DNA from 2 places in the Bariatricus sp. TF06-38A genome. Region 1 is predicted to be linked to the other one. Evidence: riboswitches for the same ligand, from Rfam matches in the RefSeq annotation. Region 1 holds a riboswitch; the other holds the start of a gene.

The links. Region 1 has a riboswitch for thiamine pyrophosphate ahead of thiW (energy coupling factor transporter S component ThiW). Riboswitches for the same ligand answer to the same signal wherever they lie in the genome.
Region 2: another riboswitch for thiamine pyrophosphate. It lies ahead of thiS (sulfur carrier protein ThiS); the one in region 1 lies ahead of thiW (energy coupling factor transporter S component ThiW).

Annotation. Positions count from the first base shown of each region.
Region 1 covers NZ_JAQFCE010000008.1:4,956-21,481, forward strand. Annotated here, with positions in the region: gene PG418_RS08160 (beta-L-arabinofuranosidase domain-containing protein) at 1-1,449, shown strand, start outside; gene PG418_RS08165 (PTS sugar transporter subunit IIC) at 1,662-2,714, shown strand; gene PG418_RS08170 (DUF885 domain-containing protein) at 2,810-4,573, opposite strand; gene nadA (quinolinate synthase NadA) at 4,759-5,667, shown strand; gene PG418_RS08180 (L-aspartate oxidase) at 5,738-6,940, shown strand; gene nadC (carboxylating nicotinate-nucleotide diphosphorylase) at 7,068-7,919, shown strand; gene PG418_RS08190 (transcription repressor NadR) at 8,036-8,551, shown strand; gene metG (methionine--tRNA ligase) at 9,059-10,963, shown strand; gene PG418_RS08200 (hypothetical protein) at 11,111-11,371, opposite strand; gene thiC (phosphomethylpyrimidine synthase ThiC) at 11,576-12,886, opposite strand; gene thiW (energy coupling factor transporter S component ThiW) at 13,183-13,689, opposite strand; TPP riboswitch at 13,852-13,959, opposite strand; gene PG418_RS08215 (hypothetical protein) at 14,134-14,424, opposite strand; gene PG418_RS08220 (TatD family hydrolase) at 14,631-15,392, shown strand; gene rsmA (16S rRNA (adenine(1518)-N(6)/adenine(1519)-N(6))-dimethyltransferase RsmA) at 15,426-16,310, shown strand; gene PG418_RS08230 (TIGR00266 family protein) at 16,300-16,526, shown strand, end outside.
Region 2 covers NZ_JAQFCE010000023.1:25,075-41,600, forward strand. Annotated here, with positions in the region: gene thiH (2-iminoacetate synthase ThiH) at 1-1,093, opposite strand, end outside; gene PG418_RS14850 (thiazole synthase) at 1,106-1,882, opposite strand; gene thiF (sulfur carrier protein ThiS adenylyltransferase ThiF) at 1,909-2,550, opposite strand; gene thiS (sulfur carrier protein ThiS) at 2,557-2,754, opposite strand; TPP riboswitch at 3,223-3,327, opposite strand; gene PG418_RS14865 (carbon starvation CstA family protein) at 3,686-5,380, shown strand; gene PG418_RS14870 (MarR family winged helix-turn-helix transcriptional regulator) at 5,541-6,026, shown strand; gene PG418_RS14875 (MATE family efflux transporter) at 6,019-7,353, shown strand; gene PG418_RS14880 (hypothetical protein) at 7,506-7,643, shown strand; gene PG418_RS14885 (GTP-binding protein) at 7,840-8,775, shown strand; gene PG418_RS14890 (serine hydrolase domain-containing protein) at 8,918-10,456, opposite strand; gene PG418_RS14895 (dipeptidase) at 10,481-11,479, opposite strand; gene PG418_RS14900 (helix-turn-helix domain-containing protein) at 11,493-12,086, opposite strand; gene PG418_RS14905 (MalY/PatB family protein) at 12,123-13,286, opposite strand; gene PG418_RS14910 (M55 family metallopeptidase) at 13,310-14,164, opposite strand; gene PG418_RS14915 (peptide ABC transporter substrate-binding protein) at 14,385-16,115, shown strand; gene PG418_RS14920 (ABC transporter permease) at 16,184-16,526, shown strand, end outside.

The DNA.
Region 1 (16,526 bases):
TTTTTAGATAAAGTCAATTACATGGTAGCAGAGCTGAAAAAGTGCCAGGATGCATTTGCGGCAACCGGCAAATATCACAGAGGATTTTTAAGTGCATACTCAGAGGAACAGTTCGATCTTCTGGAAGTATATACCAAGTATCCGGAAATCTGGGCTCCGTATTATACTTTGGATAAGATTATGTCTGGATTATATGATTGTCATGTACTTGCCGGAAATGAGACGGCAAAAGAGATCTTGGACTTGATGGGAGACTGGGTATATGACAGACTTTCCCGTCTGCCAAAAGAAACACTGGATAAAATGTGGGCAATGTATATTGCAGGTGAGTTTGGTGGTATGCTTGGAACAATGGTAAAAGTCTATGAGCTGACCGGAAAAGAAAATCATCTGAAGGCTGCAAAACTTTTTGAAAATGAAAAGTTATTCTATCCGATGGAAGAAGAATGCGATACATTGGAGGATATGCATGCAAACCAGCATATTCCGCAGATTATCGGTGCAATGGATCTGTATCGGGCAACTGGTGATGAGATTTATTGGAAAATCGGAAAGGATTTCTGGAATATCGTGACTGGCGGACATACATATTGTATCGGTGGGGTTGGTGAGACTGAGATGTTCCATCGTGCAAATACAACGTGTTCTTATCTTACGGATAAGGCTGCTGAAAGCTGTGCAAGTTATAATATGCTGCGCCTGACCAGTCAGTTATTTGAATATACGCGAAGCGGCAATCTGATGGATTATTATGATAATACGCTGAGAAATCATATCCTGACATCAAGTAGTCATAAATGTGATGGTGGAACGACTTATTTTCTTCCACTTGGTCCGGGTGGCAGAAAAGAATTCTTCCTTTCAGAGAATTCCTGCTGTCATGGAACCGGTATGGAGAGCAGATTCCGCTATATGGAAAATATTTATGCGCAGGATGAAGATGCGCTTTACATTAACCTTCTTGTAGATTCCGTGCTGACGGACGAAAATGGAAAAACGATGATCGAACTTCAGAGTGTGGATGAAGAAGGTGTAATGGAAATACGTTGCCAAAAGGATCAGAAAAAAGTTCTTAAAATCCATATTCCGGCATGGGGACAGAAGGATTTTAACGTGTCTGTAAATGGAAAAGTTCTTGCAGATACAGCACTTCATGATGGTTATATGGTGATTGATGCAGATCCGAAAGCCGGAGATGTGATCCGACTGGAACTTCCGATGGAATTCCGTGTGTTGGATAACAAGTCTGATGCGGCATTTGTCAATCTTGCATATGGGCCATATATTCTTGCGGCACTTTCAGAGGAAAAAGAATTCCTTACAGCACCGGCAGTAGAAGAAATTCATATGGTTGATGGAAAATTACAGTTTGAAGCGAATGGAATGAAGATGATCCCTCTTCCAAAAGTAGATATGGAAGCTTATCATGTATATTTTCATAAAGAATAAAAATAAGAAATAAAAAGCAGGAGTGTGCAGTTAAAAAATGTACACTCCTGCTTTTTAGTCATATCAGTTATATCATACTTTTGCGAAGATAAGAGATTTAAATAAAATCTTCTTGACGGATTCTGCAAAACAGTGGATAATATTGCACAGTAATCACATGTGACAAGACAGTAGATTATACACTAAAAGAATGACAGGAGCAGGAGAAAGTTATGAAAGAGTTTCTAAGAAAGAAAAATATTATCTTTTCAGCGAAGCGATACGGAATCGATGCGCTTGGTGCAATGGCGCAGGGACTGTTTGCATCGCTTCTGATCGGTACGATCATCAGCACACTCGGAGAACAGCTTGGTATAGGAATCCTTGTAACAGTAGGCGGTTATGCGAAAGGAGCAACCGGAGCTGCGATGGCAGTTTCAATCGGAGTAGCACTTCAGTGTCCGCCACTTGTATTGTTTTCACTGGCAGCAGTCGGAATGGCAGCAAATGAACTTGGGGGTGCCGGAGGACCTCTTGCGGTTTTGGTCGTTACGATTTTTGCAGCAGAATTTGGAAAACTGGTTTCAAAAGAAACAAAAATAGATATTATTGTGACACCATTTGTGACGATCTGTGTGGGGGTTCTGCTTTCATTGGGATGTGCACCGGCGATCGGAGCAGCGGCAAGTACCGTAGGAACTGCGATCATGTGGGCGACTGAATTACAGCCATTTTTCATGGGAATTATCGTATCTGTGATTGTTGGTATTGCGCTGACACTTCCAATCAGCAGTGCAGCGATCTGTGCGGCACTTTCACTTACCGGGCTTGCAGGAGGTGCTGCTGTAGCCGGCTGCTGTGCACAGATGGTTGGTTTTGCGGTTATGAGTTTTAAGGAAAATAAATGGGGTGGTCTTTTTGCACAGGGAATAGGAACCTCGATGCTCCAGATGGGAAACATTGTGAGAAACCCGAGAATCTGGCTTCCGCCGACACTGGCATCCGCAATTACCGGTCCGGTCGCAACCTGTATCTTCCATTTGAAGATGAACGGTGCGGCAGTGGCATCCGGAATGGGAACCTGCGGACTGGTCGGACAGATTGGTGTGTACACTGGCTGGGTAAATGATATTGCAGAAGGAACCAAAGCTGCGATCACCGGAATGGACTGGGCAGGTCTGGTGCTGATCTGTTTTATTCTTCCGGCAGTGCTTTCCTGGGCGATTGCGATTCCGATGAGAAAATGTGGCTGGATCAAGGAAAATGATCTGAAACTGGATCTGTAGATTCAAGTGTAAATTATATAAAATGTGTTTGATGGGCTATCCTGTGGGAATGTTTCGGATTCTCACAGGATAGTTTTATTTTGTGTGAAATAGGATCAATCTAATAAATTTTTTTCCACCTCATCATATACGATCTCAAATGGCGCCGGCCCCACATCCAGTACCGCCCTGTGAAATTCTTTCTGGGAGAATTGATTTCCCAGGGCATCTGCCATTTCTTTTTTCAATTCATAAAATTTCAGGTATCCAATATAGTATTTCAGATAATTGGCAGGACTTCCAATGATCAGTTTATAGACACTCTGTACTGCATTTGGATCATTGATCCCGTAATCGCTGAAGAAGCGGACTGTATCAGTTACAGACCAGCCGTCATAATGAATTCCCATGTCTGCAAGCGCATAAAGTCCAAGAATGACAGAACTATTTTTCTGGAGAAGGGATGCTTCAGTCTTAGGGAGAGGTGCAAGGTAGTAGGACATCATTTCCGCATAGGTGGCCCAGCCCTCAACGTATCCGCCAAAATCAAGAATGCTCCGAATAGGATCCGGCTCAGAAGCAGAAAAATAGACGGTCTGGTACAGATGTCCGGGATAGCCTTCGTGAGCAAGGGTTGTGTAGAGATTCAGCCCTGAGGCGGTCTGCCCGTTGTTAATATAGATGACATTTTCCGTTAGATTGTCAATGGCAGGGATCATATAGAAAGCTGGACTTAGATAATCCTGCATGGATTCCGGAACATATTTGACTTGGAAATCAACATCAGGAATTTCCGGGAATGTATCTGTGATTTTGGACCTGAGATCGTCCAGCATGGAATCAGGAGATGTCTGCTCCAAAACAGATGCCTGGGTAAGTGCTGCGTCAGCAGGGAAGAGAATCTTCTGCATGGCACTTAGATCTTCCAGTATCTGTGCCCTGGTCATCAGTCGCAGACGAGAAATGGACTCATTGCAGCCGGTAGTCTGACGCACCAGATATTCATAGTATTTTTTTCCATAAGGGAAATGGCTAAGTCCCTGTTCATTCATTCCTTTTCCTTTCAGCGATTTGATAGCGGTGATCAGATTTTGATAAGCTGGATAAATCTCTTCTGTTACAAGTTTCATATTTTCTTTCTGAAAAGAATCTTTTTTGTTTTCAGGTAAAAGATCCAGTGACGCGATCCGCTCATTAAATGTACTGACCAGATAATTCTCTTTACCCATATCGATAAAAGACTGGCAGGTGTCCAGAACAGAATCAGCCTGGTAATCCGGCATAAAAAGACCGGAAGCAGCTTTTTTCTGCTCAAACCGGATGACAGAATCAAAATAGGAAGGCGTTTCTTTTAAGAGAGCCAGATAGGTTTCTACATCCTGTGTGTCGTAAAAGCTGTATTCCGAGAGCAGAACAGGCAGCTGCGTATGGATACCGGATACGGGGCCGAGAGGCTCCTGATAAAGCAGATAATCTGTCCCTGTGGATGCATTTTTAAGATAGGTATCCAGGATTTTAAAGGTTAGTGCATTTTCCGAAGAAAGAGTGTCGGGATCAAATTCCTGCAGAGAAGAGAGAACATTTCTGACAGAAGCCTTTGCAGCAACGGGATCAGAAGAAAGACTGCCGTATGTAGCCGGGATGTCCGCGATGCCATAGTCAGAAGGAGAACGCAAGGTATAGTGAAGGCTGATGGTATTTGCGGATACTTCTGTCTGGAAGAGACTACGTGTGAAAGTACGGAATTGCCGGTCGGAGGATTCTGCATGCAGGGAGCTCCAAAATGCATTGCCAGACAGAAAAGAAATCAGAATGACCAGCAGACAACAGGGAAGGATCAGAAAAATTTTTTTCCGGTGTTTAAGAATTAAATGAAACATAAAACTCCAGAAGAAATGATGTTGTTTCTATGTATATGATTTTGATTCTGGAAATATGTATCTCAAACGAAACTTTACAGAAATAAAACAAGTGTCTTGTCAGATGTAAAGTGTGGTGCTATAATGTGCACTATGCTGAAAAAAGATCAGAGATGAGAAAAGAGTCAGTAAGGGAGGATCACGTTATGACAACGGTGGAAGAGATACAGAAGCTTAAAAAAGAGAAGAATGCTGTCATTCTGGCACATTATTATGTGCGGCCGAAGGTGCAGGAAATAGCAGATTATATAGGGGATTCTTTTTACCTGAGCAAGGTAGCAACGAAGCTCAAAGAAAAGACAATCGTATTTTGTGGCGTTTCTTTTATGGGGGAGAGTGCGAAGATCCTGAATCCGGAGAAAACGGTTCTGATGCCGGATATGACAGCAGACTGTCCGATGGCACATATGGCAGATGTGGAGACGATCCGGAAGATGCGGAAAGAATATAATGATCTTGCTGTTGTCTGCTATATCAATTCAACGGCAGCACTGAAAGAATACTCGGATGTCTGTGTGACATCTGCAAATGCAGTGAAGATCGTAAAAGAACTTCCGAACAAGAATATTTTCTTTATTCCGGATCGGAATCTGGCACACTTTGTAGCCGATCATGTACCGGAAAAAAATTTTGTTTACAACAATGGATTCTGTCCGACTCATGAACGGATGGAACCGGAGGATGTAGCCGAGGTGAAAAGGAGACATCCGGGGGCGCAGATCGTCGCACACGGAGAATGCCGTGCAGAACTTCTTGCGATGGCAGATTACGTGGGAAGCACATCAGGAATCATCCAGTATGTAACGGCAAGTGATTGTCAGGAATTTATTGTCTGTACAGAAGAGGGTGTGGGTTACAAGTTGAAGGAACAGAACCCGGAGAAGACATTCTATTATCCGGACAAGCTACCGGTATGTCCGAATATGAAAAAGAATACGCTGGAGAAGGTATTGCATGTTTTGCAGACTGGTGAAAATGAGGTTCACGTAGATGCAAAGCTTCGGGAAAATTCCAAAAAACCGTTAGAGAAAATGCTGGAGCTTGCTGCAAAATAAAAGAACCGGAAAATCAGAAATAAGAAACAACAGGTGACCGGCTAAGAGAACCGGAGTTGGAGGGATAAAGTTGGAGATTAAGACAGATGTAGTGATCGTAGGAACCGGAGTTGGTGGTGCATTTTCTGCACTGAATCTTCCGGAGGATAAACAGATTGTTATGATTACCAAGTCAGATCTGGAAAGCAGTGATTCATTTCTTGCACAGGGCGGAATCTGTGTACTTCGTGATGATGAAGATTATGAGGGGTATTTTGAAGATACAATGCGCGCAGGTCATTACGAGAACAGGAAAGAATCCGTGGATATTATGATCCGCAGCTCGCAGGAAATTATTCATGATCTGATTGAATATGGTGTGGATTTCGCTAAAAAAGACGGAAATCTTGCATTTACAAGAGAAGGTGCACATTCCAGACCGCGAATCCTTTTCCATGAAGACATTACAGGAAAAGAGATCACAAGTAAATTACTTACGCAAGTAAAGAAACGAAAAAATGTACAAATACACGAATATACAACTATGACAGACATAATTGTTAAAAATGGAAAATGTGCAGGTATTTTAGCGAAGACGGCAGACGGCGAAGAGATGAAGATCTATGCACAGGATACGATTTTTGCAAGCGGTGGAATCGGAGGAAGATATCAGCATTCTACGAACTTCCCACATCTGACCGGGGATGCGCTTGATATTTCTAGGAAGCATGGAATCCGTCTGGAGCATCTGGATTATGTCCAGATCCACCCGACAACTTTGTATTCTTCAAAACCGGGGCGAAGATTTCTGATTTCAGAATCTGTCCGTGGAGAAGGCGCAGTTCTTTATAATAAAGACGGAGAACGTTTTGTAAATGAGCTTCTTCCGAGAGATGTGGTGACAAAAGCAATCCGTGAGCAGATGGAAAAAGATGGAACGGATCATGTATGGCTTTCCATGGAAAATATTGATAAGAATACGATCCTGGAGCATTTCCCAAATATCTGTGAGCGGTGCCGGGAAGAAGGCTATGACGTGACAAAAGAGTGGATTCCGGTTGTTCCGGCACAACACTATTTCATGGGAGGCATCTGGGTAGACAGTGACAGCAGAACTTCGATGGAGCATCTGTATGCGGTTGGAGAGACCAGCTGCAATGGCGTCCATGGGGCAAACCGTCTGGCAAGTAATTCTCTGCTTGAGAGTCTGGTGTTTGCAAAACGTGCGGCACATAAGATATCAGGAGTGGAAAATGCAGTGAAGCCGGCAGTGTTCTGTAAAGAGGCAGTCTAGCAGTTTTTACTGAACTGGAAAATCTGAAGAAGATTTCAGCAAAATTGCGCACTCGCGAAAATGTGTAATTTGCCATAGTTGAAAACAGTTAGTGAGAGAATACGTTGTTATAGAGTGAGGAAAAGAAATGAATAAGATTACAATGACATTAAATGTAGACCATCTGATCAAAGAAGCATTGCAGGAAGATATTTCCAGTGAGGATGTAACCACCAATGCGGTGATGAAAGAAGCAGTGACCGGTGAGGTGCAGCTGATCTGCAAACAGGACGGAGTCGTTGCCGGACTGGATGTATTTCGCAGAGTATTTGAGATCCTGGATGAAAATGTGAAGATTGATTTTTATTGCAAAGACGGCGATGAAGTGAAGAAAGGTGAGCTGATGGGTGTTGTTACTGGAGATATCCGTGCGCTGCTTTCCGGCGAAAGAGTCGCACTGAATTATCTGCAGAGAATGAGTGGTATCGCAACCTATACCCATTCGGTTGCAAAACTTCTGGAAGGAACAAAAACGAAGCTTCTGGATACCCGGAAGACCACACCGAATATGCGTATCTTTGAAAAATATGCGGTTCGTGTCGGTGGCGGATATAACCACAGATATAATCTTTCCGACGGAGTTCTTTTAAAAGACAATCATATCGGAGCGGCAGGAAGCGTGACAAAAGCGGTACAGATGGCAAAGGAATACGCACCGTTTGTACGCAAGATCGAAGTGGAGGTAGAGAATCTGGATATGGTGCGAGAGGCTGCCGATGCCGGAGCAGATATCATTATGCTGGATAATATGACACCGGAGGATATGAAGGAGGCAATCAGGATCATTGCCGGACGTGCCGAGACAGAGTGTTCCGGAAATGTGACAAAAGAAAATATTGACCGTCTGACCTCTCTTGGAGTAGACTATATATCAAGTGGGGCGCTTACCCATTCTGCTCCTGTTCTTGATATTTCACTGAAGAATCTGCATGCGGTTTAAGATGGTCTTAGCCTGAAAATGCAGAAGCGCTTCCGCAAAAGGGAAGACGCCGGATGACAGAAAGGTAAGGAATCAGATACAGGGCAGAATTGCAGAAAAAGGAGAGTTATATCGGGATGACAGGTTCCAGACGAAGAGAAGAGATTGTCAGCAAAATAAAGAGCAGTGAGGTTCCGGTACCGGGGAAAGAACTGGCGAAGGTATATGATGTAAGTCGTCAGGTCATTGTACAGGACATTGCGCTGATCCGTGCAGCCGGATATGATATCATTTCGACCAACCGGGGATATATTCTGAATGCGCCGCATTCGGTAACGAGAGTGTTCAAAGTCAGTCATACGGATGAACAGATGGAGGATGAGCTTTGTTCGATCGTAGATCTGGGTGGCAAGGTGGTAAATGTAATGATCAATCACCGGATTTATGGACATATGGAAGCACCTCTTGATGTGGCATCGCGGAGAAATGTAAAAGAATTCATGGAAGGGATCCACAGTGGAAAGTCCAGTCCGCTTAAGAATATCACCTCCAACTATCACTATCACACAGTTGAAGCGGATTCGGAAGAGACACTGGATCTGATCGAGCAGGTATTGAAGGAAAAAGGCTATCTGGTGTCAAATACGCCTTGACAAGTTTCTGATATCTGTGATACGATTTTTTTGATATGAGAAAAGCGATGATGAAGAGAGTAGGTCTTTTGAATGTTTACAGAGAAGTCCCGCAGAGGCTGAGAGGGATGACTGGAGAAGGATTGAAGATGGCTTCTGAGCAGCGTAGGTGAACATAAGGAAGCAACGAATCAGTTTCCTGTGCAAGCGTGCGATGGGTTCCGCCCGTTACAGCGGCGAGTGCAGATATGGACTGCCAAAAGCAGCAGACTGTACCCGGTGAGATTCTTCCTGTGAGGGAAGGATGAAGAGAAGTGGTAACACGGTAATAATCCCGTCTTCTATATTTTATAGAAGGCGGTTTTTTTATATATTAGAAAATGCTCTTTTCTAATATATAAAAAACGCTCCGCGAGGATGCGCACTGCGGCGCACAAGGAAGATGTCGCAAGCGACCGCGCAGGCACCAGAATGTGCCAAGGCACATTCTTTTACTTAATAATTAAAAGAAAAAGGAGATAAAGAACCATGGCAGACAAACCAAAATATTATATTACAACTGCAATTGCCTATACATCAGGCAAGCCACATATCGGTAACACATACGAGATCGTGCTGGCAGATGCAATTGCACGTTATAAGAGAAGTCAGGGATATGATGTATTTTTCCAGACAGGAACTGATGAGCATGGACAGAAGATCGAATTAAAAGCAGAAGAAGCAGGCGTTACACCAAAGGAATTTGTAGATAACGTATCCGGGGAGATTAAGAGAATCTGGGATCTGATGAACACTTCTTATGACAAATTTATCCGTACAACGGATGATTATCATGAGAAAGAAGTACAGAAGATATTCAAGAAACTGTATGACCAGGGAGATATTTACAAAGGACACTACGAAGGAATGTACTGTACTCCATGCGAATCCTTCTTCACAGAATCCCAGCTTGTAGATGGAAAATGTCCGGACTGCGGACGCCCGGTTCAGCCGGCAAAAGAAGAAGCATACTTCTTCAAAATGAGCAAATATGCAGATAAACTGATCGAGCATATCAATACACATCCGGAATTTATCCAGCCGGTAGCACGTAAGAATGAGATGATGAACAACTTCCTTCTTCCGGGCCTTCAGGATCTGTGTGTATCCAGAACTTCCTTCAAATGGGGAATCCCGGTAGACTTTGATCCGAAGCATGTTGTTTATGTATGGCTTGATGCTCTTACCAACTATATCACCGGTATCGGATATCACTGTGACGGTGAAAGTGAAGAACTGTTCAACAAGAACTGGCCGGCAGACCTTCATCTGATCGGAAAGGATATCATCCGTTTCCATACAATTTACTGGCCGATCTTCCTGATGGCACTTGGACTTCCGCTTCCAAAACAGGTATTCGGACATCCGTGGCTGCTTCAGGGCGATGGAAAAATGAGTAAATCCAAAGGAAATGTTCTTTACGCAGATGAGCTGGTAGATTTCTTCGGAGTCGATGCAGTACGTTACTTCGTGCTGCATGAAATGACGTTTGAAAACGATGGTGTAATTTCGTGGGAATTAATGGTAGAGAGACTGAACTCAGATCTTGCCAATACACTTGGAAACCTTGTAAACCGTACTATTTCTATGACAAATAAATACTTTGGTGGAACTGTGACAAATAAAGGTGTTACAGAAGAAGTAGATGCAGATCTGAAAGCTGTAACAGAAAATACACCGAAGCTCGTAGAAGCAAAAATGGAAGAACTGCGTGTAGCAGATGCGATCACAGAGATCTTCAATCTGTTTAAACGCTGCAACAAATATATTGATGAGACAATGCCTTGGGCACTTGCTAAGGATGAAAGTAAGAAGGACCGTCTGGAGACAGTACTCTGGAATCTGATCCAGAGTATTTCCGAAGGTGCAAAACTTCTGGAATCCTTCATGCCGGAAACATCAGAAAAGATTCTTGCACAGCTTGGTGGCGGAAATGTAACTGACAAACCGGAAATCCTGTTCCAGAGACTCGATCTGGAAGAAGTTATGAAAAAAGTAGCAGAACTTCATCCACCAGTTAAAGAAGAGAAAGAAGAGGAAGAAGAAGGAATCGACATCGAAGCAAAACCGGAGATCACTTTCGAGGACTTTGAAAAAATGCAGTTCCAGGTAGGTGAGATCATTTCCTGCGAGGCAGTGAAGAAATCTAAAAAACTGCTCTGCTCACAGGTTAAGATCGGAAGCCAGGTAAAACAGATCGTATCCGGAATCAAAGCACACTACACACCGGAAGAGATGGTAGGCAAGAAGGTTATGGTTCTTGTGAACCTGAAACCGGCTAAGCTTGCCGGCGTTCTTTCCGAAGGTATGCTGCTTTGCGCAGAAGATGCAGATGGAAATCTTGCGCTGATGACACCGGAGAAGAAGATGCCGGCAGGAGCAGAGATCTGTTAATTAAAACGGAGCGGACAAGTCGTGAGGCAGATTGGGAATATCTGCCTGATTAAAAAAATAAGAGATCAATATATCACAGAGATTGCTGTGATGTAACAGAAAAAGAGGAAACGACCACAGATAATGTAGTTGTTTCCTCTTTTGGGATTACTGTGTGTTATCGGAAGTGTCGTGAGTCGTTTTATCAGAAGTCTTTACGGAATCTGTAATACTTTCTTCACTGCTCAGTTTTGATTCCAGTCCGGCATTCTTTTCCTTGAGTGTAGCAAGCTGATTATTTAACTCCAGAGTCTGCGAATAGAGTTTCTTATTTGACTGGTGTAGCGTATGTATTCTACACATAGAAAAAATTAAAAGAATCGTTAAAACGATCAGTGCTACATCTTTCCACATTACTTTATTTTTCATAAAAATCCCTCCAGCTATATCCTTTTTTTCTGTGTAATTATTATACATCAAACTGAAAAATTTACCATTGTCAAAGTGCTATATTTTATAGAACAAACAGAGCAAAAATTAGGCAAAAAGAAAAGAACTGAAAAATACAGTTCTCTTCTCATTTACACCAAAAGTGTGATAGAATTTTCTACTCTACACGGGAAAATTCTAAGTTTACAGAATATCAATATATTCCCCGGCGAGTGCTTTATTCATACTTCTGACCGCGCAGAATTTTCCGCACATACTGCAGGTATCGCTGTGGTCATCTTCCGGTTTGCGGCTGTCACGGATGGCTTTTGCTGTTTCCGGATCCAGGGCGCATGCATACTGCGCTTCCCAGTCGAGAACGCGGCGGGCATCCGCCATCTTGTCATCAATATCACGCGCATGCGGGATTCCTTTTGCAATGTCAGCTGCATGGGCAGCAATCTTGGAAGCAATGATTCCCTGCTTGGTGTCATCTACGTTTGGAAGTGCAAGGTGTTCAGCCGGTGTGACATAGCACAGGAATGCGGCTCCGCTCATAGCTGCAACTGCTCCACCAATTGCGGCTGTGATATGATCATATCCGGGAGCGATATCTGTTACCAGAGGTCCAAGTACATAGAACGGTGCACCCATGCAGATGCTCTGCTGTACTTTCATGTTCGCAGCAACCTGATCCAGCGGCACATGTCCAGGACCTTCTACCATAACCTGTACATTGTGATCCCATGCACGCTTGGTCAGTTCTCCGAGGCGGACGAGTTCTTCAATCTGGCACACATCAGTAGCGTCAGCAAGACATCCCGGACGACAGGCATCACCAAGGGAAATGGTAACATCATATTCTTCGCAGATGTCGAGGATTTCATCGTAATGCTCATAGAATGGGTTCTCTTCTCCGGTCATGCACATCCATGCAAAGACAAGACTTCCGCCACGGCTTACGATGTTCATTTTACGTTTATGCTTTTTGATCTGTTCGATGGTTTTTCTTGTGATTCCACAGTGAAGAGTGACAAAGTCAACGCCATCTTCTGCGTGAAGACGGACAACATCAATAAAATCCTGTGCAGTAAGAGTTGCCAGATCTCTCTGATAATGAATGACACTGTCATAGACCGGTACAGTTCCGATCATAGCCGGGCACTCGTGTGTCAGCTTCTGACGGAATGGCTGGGTATTACCGTGGCTGGAAAGATCCATAATTGCTTCTGCACCGAGATTAACGGCACTCATAACTTTCTGCATTTCAATATCATAATCTTTGCAGTCGCGGGAAACGCCTAAGTTGACATTGATCTTGGTACGGAGCATACTTCCGACACCTTCCGGGTCAAGGCAGGTATGGTTCTTGTTGGCACAGATGGCAACCTTGCCTTCTGCGACAAGCTGCATCAGCTTTTCAACAGGCATATGTTCCTTTTTTGCTACGGTTTCGATTTCCGGAGTCAGAATTCCTTTTCTGGCAGCGTCCATCTGGGTTGTGTAATTTCTCATGTTGTTTTGCCTCCAATTCTTTTTGTGTGAATCTCACAAAGTAACGGCAGAATTTAAGTAAAAGTCTGCCTGGCGTCAGCAAAACACGGACAGCGTACACGAAAAAAACCAGACACAGCCTGATGGGTACACTTCCAGTTCGGAATGATAGAATTGCTAACGCCTTTGTCGGAAAATTTCCGGCAATGAACAGGATTTTATTTGAAAATCTCTGCCTTTTATTACGCGATACAAGGTGGTGTCCCCGGTGTAACGCGGTTTCATTTACAGCAGAGTGCTGTAAGAATGAATGATGATTATGCTTCTTTGATCTGTGACATAACGCCGCCTTTTTCCAGAACTGTGATCAGGATGAAAGCAAGGATGCTTCCTGCGACAGTGGAAATAAGGAATGGAACGACATAAACGAAAAGTCCTGCCGGCGCAATTCCCATCAGATACAAAGCAACCGGATAAGCGGCAAGTGCGCCAAGGAATCCGGTTCCGATCGCTTCGGCAAGGCAGGTAAGACTTAAGATGTGGCATTTTTTGTAGACAAGACCACAGCATAAAGCACCGACCATGCTTCCAGGGAAAGCCATAAGGCTTCCGAGGCCGAGCAGATTGCGGAGTAAACTTGCACAGAATGCAATGCCGACGCCCCATGCAGGACCAAGTGTTACGGCGGCAAGAATGTTGACCATATGCTGTACCGGAGCGCATTTGCTTCCGGCAACCGGTACACTGATAAAGCTTCCGACGATTGCAAGCGCGGTGAGAACACCGGCAAGTGCGAGTTTCTTTGTTGTATTATTTTGTTTCATAGTAGAGTTCTCCTTTCAAAATGAACTTCCTGTCTCATTGTATACACAAAAAAGGAACTCCACACCTGAGTGGAGTTCCTGCTGTCCGTAATCACTGAACACATCATCTTCGTGTTCCTGATATGTCATGTGAAAAATAAAAGATGCGGAGGCATCTCTATCAAATACATGGTATACATTCCCTCCGTTGGCATTATCCAAATCAGGTTACAGGTCGGGATAAATAAATCCCCTCTCAGCCGGCAATCTCCAGCTCCCTGGTACATATGAACTTGTACAAATAGAATTATAGCGCGGTATGCCGGATTTGACAAGAGGAAATGAAAAAGTATCTCAGAAAAGACATTGTGCAGAATCAGAGTACATTTTTGTACAATAAAAGACGGACAGAAAATTCTGCCCGTCCGGAATTTCATTACCGTCTTATGTAGAATACAGCAGAGATTAGCTGAGCTCTACCTTTAAAGCATCTTCCGGTTTGAATTCATTGTAAAGGTCATAGATGTTGTGACCAGTAGACTCGCTGAGGACACGACCTTCCAGAGAGTAGCAGCGGATGAAACGCTTTTTGTCGATTGCTGACCAATGCTCTACATCCCAGCTCATGTATCCGTCTTCATCAGACTTTTTTTCTTTCAGGTATACATCAACCTGGCGTCCGTCTACCATAATGTCTACAAGTTTCTTTGTGTCGGCTTCCAGCTCGACATTGTTTACAGTGTCAAATACTTTCATTTTAAAATCCTCCTATAATATCTGATCAGAATCTTCAGAAATATATTCCCCATACATTTGCAGATGTGATCTATTTGCACTATCTATAGTATACATAGAAGAAACCGGATAAGCAAGTAAAAAAAGTGACTATTCAGCGGCTAAGAATGTGTGGTATACTTAGAACATCTTAGAGCAGTCAGTAAAAAGAAAGCGAGACGAAGGAAATGATATTTGATACACATGCACATTATGATGATGAACAGTTTGACGGGGACCGGGATGAGCTTTTAAAATCTATGCCGGATCTTGGAGTCGGAACAATCGTGGATGTAAGTGCGACTTATGAATCCTGTGAGAAGGTTTTGGCACTTGCCGGAAAGTATCCACATGTTTATGCTGCAATCGGTGTGCATCCGGATGAGGTTGGAGAACTTAACGAAGATAAGATCCAGCACATGAAAGAACTCTGCTGTAACAAAAAAGTGGTTGCAGTCGGAGAGATCGGTCTGGATTATTATTGGGATAATGAACCGCATGAGGTACAGCAGAAGTGGTTTATCCGCCAGCTGGAGCTCGCGGGAGAAGTAAAGAAACCAGTAATTATCCACAGCAGGGAAGCTGCCGCAGATACCATGTATATCATGAAAAATTATGCACAGGGGCTTGACGGAGTTATTCACTGCTATTCCTATTCACGTGAAATGGCTGAAGAATATGTGAAGATGGGATTCTATATTGGAATCGGTGGAGTCGTCACATTTAAGAATGCAAAGAAATTAAAAGATGTCGCAGCTGCGATCCCGATCGAGAAGATCGTGCTGGAGACAGACTGCCCGTATATGGCACCGGAGCCGTACCGTGGCAAACGGAATCAGTCTTCTTATATCCGGTATGTGGCTGAGAAAATTGCAGAGTTAAAAGAGATGAGTCCGGAAGAAGTGATCGCTGTGACAGAGAAAAATGCGAGAGATCTGTACGGCATCTAAGACGCAGGCAATGAATAATCAGGAGAATAACAGATGAAAACACCTACACTTGGAAATCCGCAGAATACCATTGAGATTCTGCAAAAATATAATTTTAATTTTCAGAAAAAATTTGGACAGAACTTTCTGATCGATGAGCATGTGCTGGATAAGATCATTCGTGCAGCCGAGATCACAAAGGATGATTACGTGTTGGAGATCGGCCCTGGAATCGGGACGATGACACAGTACCTTGCCTGTGCGGCAAGAGAAGTAACTGCAGTTGAGATAGACCGTGCGCTGATTCCAATTCTTGAAGACACGCTGAAAGAATATGACAACGTATCGATCATCAATGAAGATATCCTGAAGGTGGATATTGCAGCACTTGCAAAGGAGAAGAACGGAGGACGGCCGATCAAGGTGGTTGCGAATCTTCCATATTATATAACGACACCGATCATCATGGGCTTATTTGAAAGCCATGTGCCGCTTGAGAGTATTACGGTTATGGTACAGAAAGAAGTGGCTGACCGTATGCAGGTAGGACCGGGAACAAAGGATTATGGTGCACTTTCACTTGCTGTACAGTATTATGCAGAGCCGTATATTGTTGCAAATGTACCCCCGAACTGTTTCATGCCGCGTCCGGCAGTCGGCTCAGCAGTAATCCGCCTGACAAGACATCAGAAGCCTCCGGTAGAGGTTATGGATGAAAAGCTGATGTTCCGCCTTATACGGGCATCCTTTAATCAGAGGAGGAAGACTTTGGCAAATGGTCTTAAGAATTCAGGAGAGCTGAATCTTTCGAAGGAAGTCATTACTGCTGCGATAGAGAAACTCGGAAAAGGAAGCAGTGTCCGGGGAGAAGCACTGGATCTGGAAGAATTTGCCAGACTGACTAATATTATAAAGGAGGAAATGGAGCATGAGGTATGAAATTAAGGGTGATACCCTTCCGGTAGTGATCTGCCATCTGGAAGCTGGCGAGCGGATGATCACAGAGCGGGGATCCATGGCATGGATGTCTCCGAATATGAAGATGGAGACTTCGACAAATGGAGGATTTGGAAAAGCATTTGGAAGAATGTTCTCTGGAGAAGCGATGTTCCAGAATATCTATACCGCACAGGGCGGGAATGGACTGATCGCATT
Region 2 (16,526 bases), on a different contig from region 1:
CATCCACATGGCTTCCGATTCCGGTGCTGACTCCGGCAGAAATCTTGGTTGCAGCAATCTGTGTCAGATTGTCTCTTACACGAGCACATTCTCTGGTAGATACCGTAATGCTTGCAAATGGCATGAACAGACGGTAAGCACAGACTACCTGGAGAAGCTGTGGCTCATGGACATCCATCGGATTGATCCGGTCATTGTTGATGATCGGGCACAGCCTCGGACAGGAGAACGCGATCTCAGCATGCGGGTATTTTCTCTGGAGAAGATAAGCATGGTATCCGGTTGCAAAAGCATCTTTTCTGAAATCATCCAGGCCAAGCAGGGCACCAAAGCCGACACCACGCATTCCGCCCATCAGTGCACGTTCCTGTGCATTTACACGATAAGGGAAGATCCTCTTATGCCCGGCAAGATGCAGGGTTTCGTATTTGTCGGAATTGTAAGTTTCCTGAAAAACGGTTACATAGTCTGCACCGCATTCGTGGAGATATGCATACTCATCTGAGTTAACCGGATAAATTTCCAGTCCGATAACTTTAAAATATTTGCGCGCGATCTTGCAGGCATTTCCGATATATTCCACCGTGGATTTGCTGCGGCTTTCACCGGTCAGGATCAGGATCTCCTGAAGACCTGTTTTGGCGATGGCTGCCATTTCTTTTTCAATTTCTTCCTCATTTAACTGTGCACGGTTGATCTTGTTGTGGCAGTTGAAACCACAGTAAATACAATAGTTTTCGCAGTAGTTTGCAATGTAGATCGGAGTAAACATGTAGACGCTGTTTCCGAAATGTTTTCGTGTCTCTTCCTGGGCAGCCTGTGCAATTTCCTCCAGAAGCGGAAGAGCAGCAGGAGAAAGAAGAGCAGCAAAATCTTCCGGTGTACGGATGTCGTGTGCAATAGCACGCTTTACATCTGCTTCCGTATATTTGTCATAATCATAAGCATTCATGGCGCTCACTACCTGATCCATCACGTCAGAACCAATGTCCTCCATATCCGGAAGATAGGTCATATGATCGATCCGGTTCTTTTTCTGGTCCTCCAGAATTTCCTCACTTAAAATACTTTCGTTGATATGTGAATTTTCCATTTTGACTGCCTCCTAATTCTCTAAGAATCCTGTCAGAGGTGAGGATGCGCTTGCGCCTCTTTCGATGGTGCGTCCCAGTCCGGAAAGATAAGCACTGCGTCCGGCTTCAATGGCTTTTTTGAAAGCTTCTGCCATGGCAGGAACATTTCCTGCAGTTGCGATAGCAGTATTTGCCATGACAGCGGAAGCACCCATTTCCATGGCTTCACAAGCCTGGGAAGGGCGACCGATTCCGGCATCAACGATGATCGGCAGATCGATCTCATCAATCAGGATCTGGATGAAATCCTTTGTGCTGAGCCCTTTGTTGGAACCGATTGGAGAGCCGAGCGGCATAATGCAGGCAGCTCCGGCATCAGCAAGTGCTCTTGCAGCATTCAGATCCGGGTACATATACGGCATGACAACAAAGCCTTCTTTTGCAAGGATTTCTGTTGCTTTGATGGTTTCGTAGTTGTCCGGAAGCAGGTATTTGGAATCATGAACGACTTCGATCTTTACAAAGTCGCCGCATCCGACTTCACGGGAAAGTCTGGCGATACGGACTGCCTCCTCAGCATTACGTGCACCGGATGTATTTGGAAGCAGGGTTACATTGTCCGGAATATAGTCCAGGATATTTGCAAGACCGCCTTCATTTGCGCGACGCAGGGCAAGTGTGATGATCTGAGCTTCTGCTTTTTCGATACAGGCTTTTACAAGATCCAGAGAAAATTTACCGGATCCGAGAATAAAACGGGAAGTGAATTCATGACCTCCCAGGATAAATTTATCTTCATTTGTACTCATAATAAAGTTCCTTCTTTCTTATATTTTTAAATTTCTTCTTCACCGAGGATCAGCCGCGTGATCATGTTGGCTTCATGTGCGGCACAGATGGCAACACGCGGCGCCATCAGTCCATGACCGTAAGTTGGTGCTGTTACGCCATCACCACACAGATAAAAGTTTTTCATGATCCGTTTTGTGATAATGGTATTGCTGCTTCCATAGCCAGCCATTCCGGTTGCGGATACGAGTTTTTTCTCTGGGAAATGTTCCAGAATTCCATTGACCAGCATTGCTTTGGCTTCAGGATTATCAAACGCTTCGCAGACAATTGTGGCATCTGCAAATAATTCCTGCAGATTATCGTCCGTAACTTTTACACAGTCTGTGCGGATATCCAGATACGGATTGATCTTCAGAAGCAGGGATTTCAGGGCATCGGTCTTGTACATTCCGATATGCTCCATGAAATATTGCTGGCGGTTCAGATTGGTAATGTCAACTACGTCAAAATCAATCAGGTGAAGATGACCGACACCAATCCGTGCAAGCGCATAAGCAACATTAGAGCCAAGACCGCCAAGCCCTGCGATCGCTACATTTCCTGCCGAGAGAAGCTTCTGCGTCTCCGGTGAATGTCGCTCGTCAAGGGCGGTGTAGATTTCTTCTTTTGTAAGTGTATGATACATGATTTCTTAGCCTCCTCCTACAAAACTTACAACCTCCAGACGGTCCCCGTCTTTGAGCATGGTGTCAGAATAGCTGTATTTTGGTAAAATATCACCATTCATTTCAACGGCGATCCGTTTGATCTGATAATTGTTTTGTTCCAGATAATCCGCAACACTGAGCGGTCCGGTCAGAGTAACTTCTTTACCATTAACTGTAATCATGGGAAAACCTCCTTTCAAAACGGAAAAGTTCTTAAAAATGAAAAAAGAGTACACAAAGAATTACACCCGTGGTGGTGTACCCCTTCATGAACTCTCGCCCAATCTCAACTTTACCTTATTCATTTTCGTGTAAACCCTGGTTGAATGTGGAATTTCATGATGTTGGGGTCAAAAGGTATTTTGACCCCTTTGATACCAGATTGCTACGTGCTTTGCACTCTCGCAATCCTCAAAAACATTCGTAATCCGCTCATTTTTCTTTGAAAAATGGCTACTTACTCATGTTTTTGGCGGGTCAAGAGGTCAAAAATCCTCTTGCAAGCAAGCTTGCATCAGCTTTCTGACCTTTTGACCCTGGTATCATTTCATATTATTATAAGAAATCCTGTTTCTCAAATATCATCAGAGTATGCTGATGGTATTTGACGCCGTATATCAAAAAAAGAGAGATACCAATGTATCTCCCGTTATCATCAAAATATACGTTCCTACGTTGGCATTATCCAAATCAGGTATATGGGTCGAAGTTCTGAACTTCCTCTCAGCCTGTCAAACAAGCTCCCCGTTTCATTTACAAAATTCAGTATAGTTCGGTTGAGAAAAAATGTCAATATCAATATAAAAATATATCCGGTCATATTCTGGAGTCTCATATTCTGGAGTCAGATGCAGGTATCACGGACAAATTGTATATTACAGGAATGCTTTCGCGAAGCGGTCATATGTTTTTGTAACGCGGAGTATGGAAAAATGCACAAAAAAACAGAGCATACTCTAAAAAATCATGTGAACGTGCCGAAAATGCCGAAAATCCATTGACAAACGCCCTTTAAAGGGGTAAAACACCACTATGGCAATTTGATAAAAGCTTATCAAATTAAAATACTATATAAAACAATTTTTACTGGAAGAGAGAAAGAGAGGGATAAGTATGAATACATTAGTTATTGTACTGATCGCAGCCGTTTTACTTTGCTGTGCATATGTATTCTACGGACGCTGGCTTGCTAACAAATGGGGAATCGATCCAAAGGCAGAGACACCAGCAAAGAAATTCGCAGATGGAAAGGATTACGTTCCGACAGACGGCTGGACAGTATTCAGTCATCAGTTTTCGTCAATCGCAGGTGCAGGTCCTGTTACCGGCGCCATTCAGGCAGCTGTATTTGGATGGCTTCCTGTTTTACTGTGGGTACTGATCGGAGGCATTTTCTTCGGTGCGGTAACAGATTTCGGAGCTTTATATGCGAGTGTAAAAAATGACGGAAAGTCTATGGGACTTCTGATCGAGAAATACATTGGTAAATTCGGTAGAAAATTATTCTTGTTGTTCTGTTGGCTGTTCACACTTCTTGTTATCGCAGCATTTGCAGATATGGTTGCAGGTACATTCAATGCGTATACAGAAGTCGACGGAGCTTTAAAACTTGCAGATGCAGCAAAGACAAACGGAGCTGCAGGAACTATTTCCCTTTTATTCATTGCATTTGCAATGGTATTTGGTCTGGTGCAGAAAAAATTCCAGTTCCGCGGATGGAAAGAAACAGTTCTTGGCCTTGTACTTACAGTAGCAGCGCTTGCTCTTGGTATGCTTGCACCGATCACAGCAGGTAAAGATACTTGGACTTATATCACATTTGTATATATCTTCTTTGCAGCAGTACTTCCGATGTGGCTTTTAAAACAGCCTCGTGATGCAATGACGACTTATATGTTCATCGGAATGATCGCCGGAGCAGCACTTGGACTTTTAGTTGCACATCCGACAATGAACCTTCCTGTATTTACAGGATTCCACAACGACACATTAGGAGATATGTTCCCAATCCTGTTCGTTACGGTAGCTTGTGGTGCCGTTTCCGGATTCCACAGCCTGGTTTCATCCGGTACTTCCTCAAAGACAGTATCCAATGAAAAAGATATGCTGAAGGTTGGATATGGAGCCATGGTTCTGGAAAGTCTTCTTGCAGTCCTCGCACTTTGTGTAGCTGGTGCAGCTGCAGCAGCAGACGGAACACCGGCAGCAGGAACACCATTCCAGGTATTCTCAAGCGGTGTTGCAGGATTCTTTGAAATGTTCGGAGTTCCGGTTTATGTAGCACAGTGCTTCATGACCATGTGCGTATCTGCACTTGCACTCACCAGTCTGGATGCAGTAGCACGTATCGGACGTATGAGTTTCCAGGAACTCTTCAGTGTAGATGATATGGAACATGCAGAAGGATGGAGAAAATTCCTTTGCAATACCTACTTCTCAACAATCCTTACACTTGTATGTGCCTATGTTCTGACACGAATTGGATATGCAAATATCTGGCCATTGTTCGGATCAGCCAACCAGCTGCTTTCCGCTCTGGTACTTGTAACACTTTGCGTATTCCTGAAAGTGACAGGAAGAAGCAACAAAATGCTTTTCCCACCGCTTATTATCATGCTTTGCGTAACAGGAACCGCACTGGTAGAAAGAACAATCGGTCTTGTAAAAGCTTACCAGGCCGGCTCAGCAGTATTCCTTGTAGAAGGACTTCAGCTGATCATCGCAGTTCTGCTGATGGCACTCGGACTTGTTATTGTGATCAATTCTCTGAAGGCTTACTTTGGAGCTAAGAAAGAGTCTGAAGCGTAGGATTTATAAAATATGACGAAAAGGGATGGCTTGTCAAAATGATGGGCTGTCTCTTTTTTTGATTGACTTTTTTTAAAATCTGCCCTAAAATACTTAGGAAACGAAGTATTTAATGCAAAAAATGATAAAGTAAAATATCATAAGTGCAAGGGAGGTTATCATGCAGACAGGAAAGAAGATCAATCAGATTTCCAACCGTCTCCGTAGACGGTCCAGGGCAATCCAGGAAACAATCGGGATCAGCGGTGCACAGGGGAATATTTTAAATTATATTTTAGTAGAATCTCAGAACAGATCTGTCTATCAGAAGGATATTGAACAGGAATTCGGACTTCGTCCTTCCACGGCAACAGAGACACTGAAATCTTTGGAGAAAAATGGACTGATAAAAAGAGAGACTGATCCAAATGATGGAAGATATAAGAAAATCGTATTTACTGAAAAAGCAGAGCAGATAGAAGCTGTGCTTAAGAGTGAGATCGAAGAGTCGGAAACGATTTTGCTGCAGGGAGTGACAAAAGAAGAACGGCAGGAATTTCTGCGGATCGCAGAGAAAATGTTGCAGAATCTGGATACTTTTCCTGCGAATACGGTAAAGAAAAACGCAGGCAGAAAAAAACAACACGGAGGACGGACAGATGAATGAAAATGAACTGATGGGAAGTATGAAGGTGTCAAAAGCCGTTGCGAAGATGGCAATACCAAGCGTGATCAGCAGTCTGGTCACGGTTGTCTACAATATGGCAGACACCTTTTTTGTTGGACAGACTGGGGATCCACTGCAGGTAGCAGCGGTCAGTCTGACCAATCCGATATTTATTTTACTGATGGCATTTGCAAATATGTTTGGTATGGGTGGAAGTGCCGTTGCATCTATGGCGATGGGAGAAAAAAATGAGAAACGGGTAAAGAATACATCGGCATTTGTAACCTATGCATCACTGATCGTCGGGATTTTATTTGCTTTGATCCTGATTTTCTTTGTGAAACCGATCCTTTACACATTTGGTGCGAACAGTCAGACTTATGAGATGGCAAAAGGTTATACATTTCACGTTTCCTATGGTGCACCATTTATCATCTGGTCAGCAGCGTCAAGCTTTATCGTTCGTGCGGAAGGTGCAAGCAGTGAGGCGATGATCGGAAGTATGATCGGTACAGTTGCCAACATTGTTCTGGATCCGGTATTTATCAGCGGACTTGGAATGGGGGCGGCAGGGGCTGCGATTGCGACAACGATCGGCAATATTCTGGCAAGCATTTATTATCTCTGGTATTTCATGAAAAAGAGTAAAAGCTTTTCCGTCAGTCCGAAGTATTTCAAATGCGGAGAGCAGGTTTTATCAAGGGTATGTTCGATCGGTTTTCCGACCGCAATTTTTTCAGCACTGATGAGTGTATCAACGATCGTGCTGAATCAGATTCTGGTCAAGTACGGAAATGCACCGGTGGCGGCGATTGGAATTGTATTCAAGGCAAATATGTTTATTACCTTCCTTCAAATGGGACTTGCAAACGGCGTGCAGCCGCTGATGGGTTACAATTTTGGGGCAGGCAATCAGAAACGTTTTATGGAAGTGGACTGTTTTACGAAAAAATGCTGTCTGGTCGTTGGAATCCTGGCGACGGCATTATTTTTCTTTTTTCGAGAACCAATTATCCACCTGTTCATTAACGATAAAGACGTTATATATTATGGCGTGAAAATGCTGGCTGCATATATGGTTTCCGGACCGTTTATCGGAATCCTTTTTGTAAATATGAACTGCATGCAGTCTACTGGAGATGCACTTCCTGCAACGATTCTGTCGGTGCTCCGACAGGGACTTCTGCTGATTCCCTTACTGTATCTGTTGAATGCAGTGTTCGGATTAAACGGAGTCATTTACGGACAGGCACTTACGGATTGCGTGGCGATTGTACTGTCCATGTATATCTGGGGAAGAAAGAAGAGAAAATTAAAGAGTGAATAAGTGAGAGAAAATCAGGTGTCGGGGGTGATGCCTGTTTTTTTCTTGCTTATAAATATAACGTGCAAAGTGGAAAGAATCATTGCGGACACGCATATAATAGTCAGGTACAGGAAATAATTCATCTGAATAAATGTAAGAAAGAGAGGCTGTTTATGGAAGAGCGAGATGATCTGGAACAGATGGCATTTATACAGAAGTGGAATGACGGAAAGGCAGAACGGGAGAAAAAGCGAGAGCAGATGTGGAACGGGATTCTGGAGAAGGCTGGGATAAAGAAAGAAGAAAAGTAAAAAGGAAAATGATTTTTTAGAAAAAATGAAAAGAACTCAAATAGGAACTCAAAATTTAAGTTTCTGTTTGAGTTCTTTATTTGAGTTCCTTTAAGAAACTAAAAAAATATGCTATTATCTTAAAAGTAGAGAGAAGGAAGTAAAATTACAGCAGAAAATTTTTGAAGAACTAAAAAATCAAAGGGGAAGATTAGCGATGGTAAAAATAGATTTAATCACCGGTTTCTTAGGCTCCGGCAAGACAACGTTTATAAAAAAATATGCAAAATATCTTCTGGATAAAGGAATGAACATTGGCATCCTTGAGAATGATTTTGGTGCGGTAAATGTAGATATGCTTCTTTTGCGGGACCTGATGGGAGATAACTGTGAGCTTGAAATGATTTCCGGTGGGTGCGACAAAGAGACGCACAGGCGGCGTTTCCGGACGAAGTTGATCGCAATGGGAATGTGTGGATATGACAGAGTAATTGTTGAGCCATCCGGGATTTATGATGTAGACGAATTTTTTGACGTTCTTCACGATGAACCACTGGATAAGTGGTATGAGATTGGCAATGTGATTACGATCGTTGACGCAAAACTGGAGCCGGAATTGTCAGAAGAAGCAGACTATCTGCTTGCGTCCGAGGCTGCAAATGCAGGAAGCATCATCCTCAGCAGGGCAGAAGAAGCAACAAAAGAACAGATTGAAAATACAATTGAACATTTGAACAGAGCGCTTGAACAGGTTCAGTGCAAGCGAAGGCTGGATCGGGAAATCATGAGAAAAGATGGAGCAGAGCTTTCGAAAGAGGATTTTGATAAGATCTTAAAGAGCGGTTATGTTGCAGAAAATTATCGGAAGATGGAGCTGGATGAGAAAAAAGGTTTTGATTCGTTGTATTTTATGGAATTGAAAATTTCTGCAGATGAATTGAAGACGCAGGTTGCGAAGATGATGCAGGATCCAGAATGTGGCGGTATTTTCCGGGTGAAGGGATTCGTGAAAGATGATGCAGGAAGCTGGATGCAGCTGAATGCAACCGGTCATGAGATCAGTATGAAGCCGATCGGAGACGGGCAGGAGGTTGTGATCGTGATTGGGGAGCAGTTGAAGGAAGATTGTATACGGAAGTATCTGGAGAATTAGAAAGTGTAAAAGAGCGCATCAAAAGCGATGTGATCCGGTCAGTATGCTGAAAATAGTTTTGTTTGTGTAATACAGCTGTTATTGTATCCATAAGCAACAGGACGCATGAAAAAACGAAAGTTTTTTCATGCGTCCTGTTAATTTATTGTTTTTGGTAAATGATATGTTTTATACGACCGCCATCCATAATGATGGTATCATTTTCAGCTTTTACATACATTACAAGATTTGCATCCATTCGGAAGATAATACTTCCTGATGCTGATTGGTAAAGTGTTGTTTTCCCATGACGACGCATATGGATTTCGCAGGTATTTTCAACTTTCACTAATTTCATGAAGGAATCGGTTTCATCGTTGTAATAGGTTCCTTCCTGGAAAAGTGCCGGATCTGCAGGCTTGGCAGGGGTCAATGTAAGTACACGACCAGGAAGCCGATAAAGGATTCCGTTATCTGTGAAGTAGATCTTTTCATCCAATGAACCAATGCGATAACCGCCATCCTCTTCTTTTACCAGTTCTGTGCGGCACCATTCTCTTTGCATATAGAAAGTACCGTTTTGCTCTGTAATATCAACAAACATTGGATCATCCGGAAGTGCTGTCAGGAATACACCGCTGCGAGCAGGTGCATTTTCATGTTCCGGCACGGCTGGTTCGGTACAATCCGGTAATCCGAGTACGATGCAGGTGGCTTTATCGGCAAGCTTAGACATTGCGTAAGTTGTGGTGTTACTGATCAGTACAAGCTCCAGTTCTTTTTCCGGAATGCAAATAATTTCACCACGGTATGCAGCATCTGCACCGCCATGACCGAATACATCCAGACCATGAAGCTTATGGGTGATCAGTCCGCCGCAGTATTCAGCCGTTTTGCCATTGCTGAGAAGGACAGGTTTCTTCATAAGCTCGATAATTTCAGGATCGATCACATTTGGATGAATGTACTCATCTAATACTTTGCAGAGATCGGAAGCACAGGTATTTACAGAGGTTGGTCCGTAAAGTGCATAGTTCAGTGGATTGTAGTAGAATGTATCATCACCTTCGTCCTGGTAAGAGTAAGTAAGATCCGGAACAATCTGTGTAAAGCTTTCACGGACAAAAGAATGTGTCATTCCGAGTGGAGTGAAAATACGTTCTTTTACAAATTGTGGGAAGCTCATTTGCGACAGCTTTTCAACGATAAGTGCCAATAAGTGGAAACCGGTGTTACTGTATAAATACTGTGACTGCGGTTCAAAGTTCAGCGATTTCTGAAGAGATATCGTTGTATTGATATCATCCATGTCAATCTGATCGTTGATCTTGATACCGCGTAAAAATAAGAGTTCCCATTGGTCGCGAAGTCCGCTGACATTATTCATCATCTGGCGGATCGTAATCGGTGTTTCAATGTTGATATATTCATCTAAATATTTTCTGATGTTGTCATCTAAATCAAGTTTTCCTTCTTTCCAGAGAAGAAGAATAGACATAACAGTAAATTCTTTGGAAATCGATGCGACATGGAAAATACTTTCTTTATGGATTTTTAATTTATTTTCAAGATTTCCATATCCAAAACATTTTTCGTAAAGAGTTTTACCGTGCTGGCGAATCAATACCTGAGCGCCAGGGCAAAGACCGCGATCCCACATACGGAAAAGCTGATCTAATTGTTCTGTCATATTTGAATTCATAACAAAAATACTCCTTCTGATAAACTATTTTTTTAGAATTTTTTCGAATGCATAAAGCCAGTTTTTACCTGCAATGAGAGAAATCCGTTCATCTGAATAATTATGTTTCTTCATATTCTGCAAGAAATCCGGAATGTCCGCATGACCGCCGGACAGAATATCGAAAGGAAATTCCGGCATCAGGGATAAGTCTTGTGCGGAACTGTTCTTTAAGAAGAGATCGCAAAAGTCAAATCCGAAACCGACATGCTGTTCTCCCATTACCTGGATCATGTGATCCAGGTGTGCAAGCATTTGCCGGCGGTCAGCTGTGCTGCCGGCATCTGCGTTAATGATACTGCAGGCATTCAGTCCCACAACACCGCCACGTTTGGCGATTTCTTTTAAATGCTCATCCTTCAGATTCCTGTTATTATGAGCAACTGCCCGTGCATTAGAATGCGATGCGATCAGTGGGCAGGAGGTAATGGATAAGACATCATCCACGCCCTCGTCACTTAAATGACTGAGATCAATGATCATGTTTAAGGATTCGGCTTCTTTTACAAGCATTTGGCCAAAGTCGGTCAGACCGCCTTTTTTTGCATTTCCGGTAAAATCACAGCCGTCAGCTGCCATATTTCTGCGGCTCCAGGTAAGTCCCAGTCCTCTTACGCCTGCGGCGTAGAATGCGTGTAACATGAGGCAGGAAGATACCGGTTCTGCTCCTTCAAAGGAGAGAAGGATACCGACCTTTTTTTCCAGAGCAGCTTTTACAAAGTCATCGGCACATGTACAAAGCATAAGAAGTTCCGGACTTTCGCTGATCTCACAGTGGAGAGCTGCAATCTGTTCCAGAGCGATGGAAACACTTCCGTAAGGCAGGTACTGGCTGTCTACAAAGAGTGAGGCAACGATTCCGGTAACATTTCCTTTTTTGAATGCAGGATAGTACAATCTTTCGATGACCTTGTGCTCACCATTTTTGCGGCGTACAGCGACATCGCTTAGCAGGTCAAAATGTCCATCAATAATATATTTCATAATCGTGTTTTCCTTAATAAATTAATTGTGAAAAATAAACAATTATAGTCGCTTCTTCATCTGATGTATTCAAGTAGTTATGTAAACAATTTTTAGGGATATAGAAACTGTCGCCCTCGTAGATTATATAAGTGCTGTTATCGATGCGGAGTTCTAATTCCCCTTTGAGGAGCAGGAGACTTTCGTCGTAATTACCATGTGAAATCATTTGCTCAGTTACCCAGGTGTTCGGTTTTAATCTCACGATGAGTCCGGTCATTTGTGCTTCTTGTGCGTTCGGAAGTTTAGAAGGTGTAAAAATAGAGTAGGAAACATCAATTTCCGGGATTTTCATTGGAATTCGGTTCTCTTTTCTCACCAAATAAGATTCCTTTGATTTCTTTCCTTCTTCAGGTGACTTGGCAGAGAGTTCGGAGTCACCCATGATCAACCATACTTCTGAACAATCTAAGCAGACTGCAATTTTTCTAAGTGCCACGAGTGAAGGAGATTTTAAATCTCTTTCAATTTGTGATATATGACCTATTGTGTATCCGGTAGCTTCAGCTACCTCTTTGAGCGTGAGCCCTCTTTTTTTTCGCATTTCGCGAATTCGGCTTCCATACATGATCCCGCTCCTCCTTTCGCAATTTAAGTATAAAAACTAGCGGTTTTTGATTGCTTTTTCAATGCGGGCAAGAGCTTCCTGAAGTTGAGCGCGTGGACAGCCAATATTTAATCGCATATAAGTGCTGCACTGAGCACCGAAACGATATCCAGGATTCATTTTTACCTTTGCTTTTTCTAAGAAAAATTGATTTAATTCGTCATTTTCCAGATTAAGTTTTGAACAATCAAGCCACAGAAGATATGTTCCTTCAGGTGACCAAACGCTGATTTCCGGAATATTTTCTCTGATATATTCCACGGTGAAATCTCTGTTAGCTTCGAGATATTGAAGCATTTCTGTAAGCCATTCCTCGCCTTTTGTATATGCGGCAGTCAGCGCTGTCATACCGAAAACGTTATCCCCAAGATCAAACGCATTATAGGTTGCGTCATACGCATTGTATAATTTCTTGTTCGGAATAACAACATAAGATTGACAAAGACCGGCAACATTAAAGGTTTTACTCGGTGCCAAAGCTGTGATTGTATGTTCCATAGCATATTCTGATACGGATGCCATCGGAGTATGGTGTTTTCCGCCATATACGAAATCGGCATGGATCTCATCTGAAATAATATACAGCTCATGGCGTTCGGCGATTTTAGCAACTTCCAAAAGCTCTTCTTTTGTCCATACACGACCAGCCGGATTATGAGGATTACACATCATGATCGCTTTGCAGCGGTTGTCGATCTGGGCTTCCAGACGCTCGAAGTTAATGGAATAACGTCCGTTTTCATCACAATCTAACTGGTGATTAATGATAACACGTCCATTTTCTTCAATCGAAGAGTAGAATGGATGATAAACAGGTGTCATGATCACAATACGATCCCCAGGTGTTGTCAGAGATAAAAGACTCATAACAAGAGCAGGAACAACGCCGGGACTGAAACCTAACCATTCGCTCTGAATATCCCAGTGATAACGTCTTCCTACCCAGGATACGATGGCATCTTTTAATTCTTTGCTGTGATGAGTATATCCATAAACAGGATGATCTAAACGTTTCTGCATTGCTTCGCGAATTTCCGGAGCTGCTGCAAAATCCATGTCTGCTACCCACATCGGAACGACATCTTCCGGAATATTGTATTCCCATTTATTACAAGATGTGCCATGTCTGTCGATGATTTCATCAAAATTATATTTTCCCATTTTCTTTTTCTCCTTCGAAATTTTTAGTTAGCTGTTCCTGCAAGACCGGTAATTGCAGAGATGCCACATTCTAATTCATGCATGTTATCACATGTGATTTCTACTTCTGTACCGCTTAAACGTTTCATGCGAGGGATTTGTGCAACGGTGTCGGCCATTGCTGTTGATTTGAATTCAAATCCCAGCTTGATCGGAGTTGTAACTTCATATAAAGGAATTTTGCTCAAATCGGAATCAAGAACTTCCTTTACTGCAGAAATCGTGTTTTCCCTGAGAACTTTTTGCGGAGGGAATTTTGCTGCGTAGCGGGATAAAGCTTCTTTTGTTGTTACAAATTTTACCCATGGCATCATTTCTTTGTCTATAAGCTGTTTGCGAAGACCGGAATCACCGATGATAAGACCGACCGGAACCTTATAAGAAGCAGCAAGTGCTGCGTTCGTTGTGCTTTCGTTCATATAGGCCCCGTTGATCTTAAGGCTGGAAACAACTCTTCCGTAGAAGCTGTGATCCATATTGGCGAAATCTTCTCCCGGACCGGCATGATATCCGGCCAGAAATACAACATCGTAGGTTTCATCCAGGCAAGACATCATGTACTGTCTTCTTGGAGAACCGCTTACTAAGCTGATACGTTCATCCATCTGGCAAAGTTCATCATAGGAAAGGTTCGTTCCGCTTCCGTGAGAGTCAGAAATGGTGATTTCCCCAATCTCCTCATTTCTGGAAGAAGCATGAATTCCTTCGATGATCCAGCGTACCTGATTGTGTAAAGCGCGGCGGAAGGAAGGAACCTCATCGCGTTCCTGGGATGGAGAAGTGATACCAGCCATTCCTTCCATGTCTACAGAAATGTAGATTTTTAGTGCTTTCTTCATAAGAAAATCCTCCTTTATGTAATTTATTTGTTTTCTTATAGAAAAACAAAACATACAGTTGTTGAAATATTATAAAACAATAAAAGAATGCTGTCAATATCTTGACATAATATACAAAAAGAATTATACTGTCAGTAATAATTATACTGTGAGTAAAAACACAGAAAAAATCTTTTTCGTAAAACGAAACTCAAAAAAGGATGTAAAGGAGGAGAAATGTATGAAGAAGAGAAATTTAGCGTTGCTTTTAGCACTGACGATGGTTGCTGCAAGTTTTGTGGGGTGTGGTGACAAAAAAGAAAAAGCTTCTGACAATGGATCGGTAAAACAGGAAGCAGAAGATGAGGGATCTGAAGAAGGTAGATACCTTATGTGGAGATTAGATTCCGAACCAAAACAATGGGATCCGACGAACAACTCAGCATCTGTATCGGACGCGATTTGTAAGCAGTTGTTTGAAGGCCTCACCGTATCAACATCTGATGGTTTTAAACCGGGTATCGCGGAAAAATGGGATGTTTCAGAGGACGGAAAAACATATACATTCCATTTAAGAAAAGATGCGAAATGGTCAGACGGAAGTCCGGTGACAGCAAAAGACTTCGAATATTCCTGGAGAAGAATTTGTGATCCGGATTTTGCATCTGAAGCACTTCAGGCTATCACAGATTATGTTGTAGGTGCTACTGAATATTTTGAAGGAACAGGTGAGTATGATGATATCAAAGCAACAGCAATTGATGATTATACATTTGAAGTTGTTTTGAAGAATGCAACACCGTTCTTCCCGCAGTTAGTTGCCAATGACGTTTATCTTCCTATTAAAAAAGAGGCAGTGGAAGCAGCAGGAGAAGGATGGGAGAAGAAACCGGAATCAGCAATCAGTAACGGAGCATTCTACTTAGAAGAATATCAGGTTGGATCGCATTTATTACTGAAAAAGAATCCTTACTACTATGCAGCAGATGAAGTAAAACTTCCAGGTATCAAAGCAGTATTTATTACAGATGATAATACCGCATATCAGGCATATCAGGCAGGTGAGATTGATGTTATGGATCATCTTCCGGCAGAACAGGTTCCACAGATTGTTGCTGAAGACCCATATGTAATCGTAAGTGCCGATACAGGAGCACAGTTCCTGAATTTCAACGTAGATAAAGCACCATTTGATAATGTTCATGTAAGAAAAGCAGTTGCCAAGGCAATCGACAGAAAGCAGATCACAGAACAGGTATTAAAAGATGGTTCTATCCCGGCAAGTAACTTTATCGCTCCGACATGTCAGAAAACAGATGGAACACATTTCCGTGAACTTGAAGCAGATGGATATCCGGCAGAAGAATATGGAATCGATCCGCGTCAGGCTAAGGTAGAAGATGCGCAGGCAGAACTTGCGGAAGCAGGTTATCCAAACGGAGAGGGCTTTCCGGAGGTGGAAATCACATATGCGAATACTGAAAAGAACAAGAGACTTTGTGAAGCAATTCAGCAGATGCTGGAAACAAATTTAAATATCAAAGTTAAACTCCGCGCAGAAGAATCAAGTGTATTCAACTCTACAAAGAGTAAAGGTGATTACGAGATGGCTCCTGGTGGATGGACAAATAACCCATACGATGCAAGTGGACTTATTAAACTCTTCTATTCTCAGAATGGTAATAATACATGTCAGTGGAGATGGAGAGAATACAAAGGTGCTCCGCACGATACGACATTAAATCCGGGCAACAAAGCCTTTGATGAAGCCTTTGATAAAGCAATGGCATCATTAGGCAAAGAAAGAGATGAAGCCTGGGAAGAAGCGAATAAAGCTCTTATGGATGATATGCCGATCACAGCGCTTTATTATCCGTCTTTCGTAGCTCTTATAAATGAAGATCAGGTTGAAAATGTTGAACTTACATTGGGCAATTCATTTATGTTCAGCCATGCTGAAATCGTTGAGTAGTTGTTGACTTTAGGAAGACCGAAAAGTACCTTGCTTTTCGGTCTCCCTATTATTAGAGGAGAAGTAATATGCTGAGATATATAGCGAAAAGAGTACTTTCTGCGATTATTACGATCTGGTTCATTATGACACTGACATTTATATTAATGAATGCAATTCCAGGTGACCCATTTGCCAGCGAGAAAATGAACGATCCGGTAATTATTGCAAATATGAAAGCAAAATATGGTCTTGATAAACCGTTTATTGAACAGTATGGAACATATATGCGGAACTATATGCATGGGGATTTTGGTATTTCCTTTATGAAAAAAGGAATCACAACCAATGATATTATTTCAGCAGGATTTCCATATTCTTTAGCAATCGGTATTTGGGCTTCATTAGTTATTTTAGGTTTCGGAATATTTT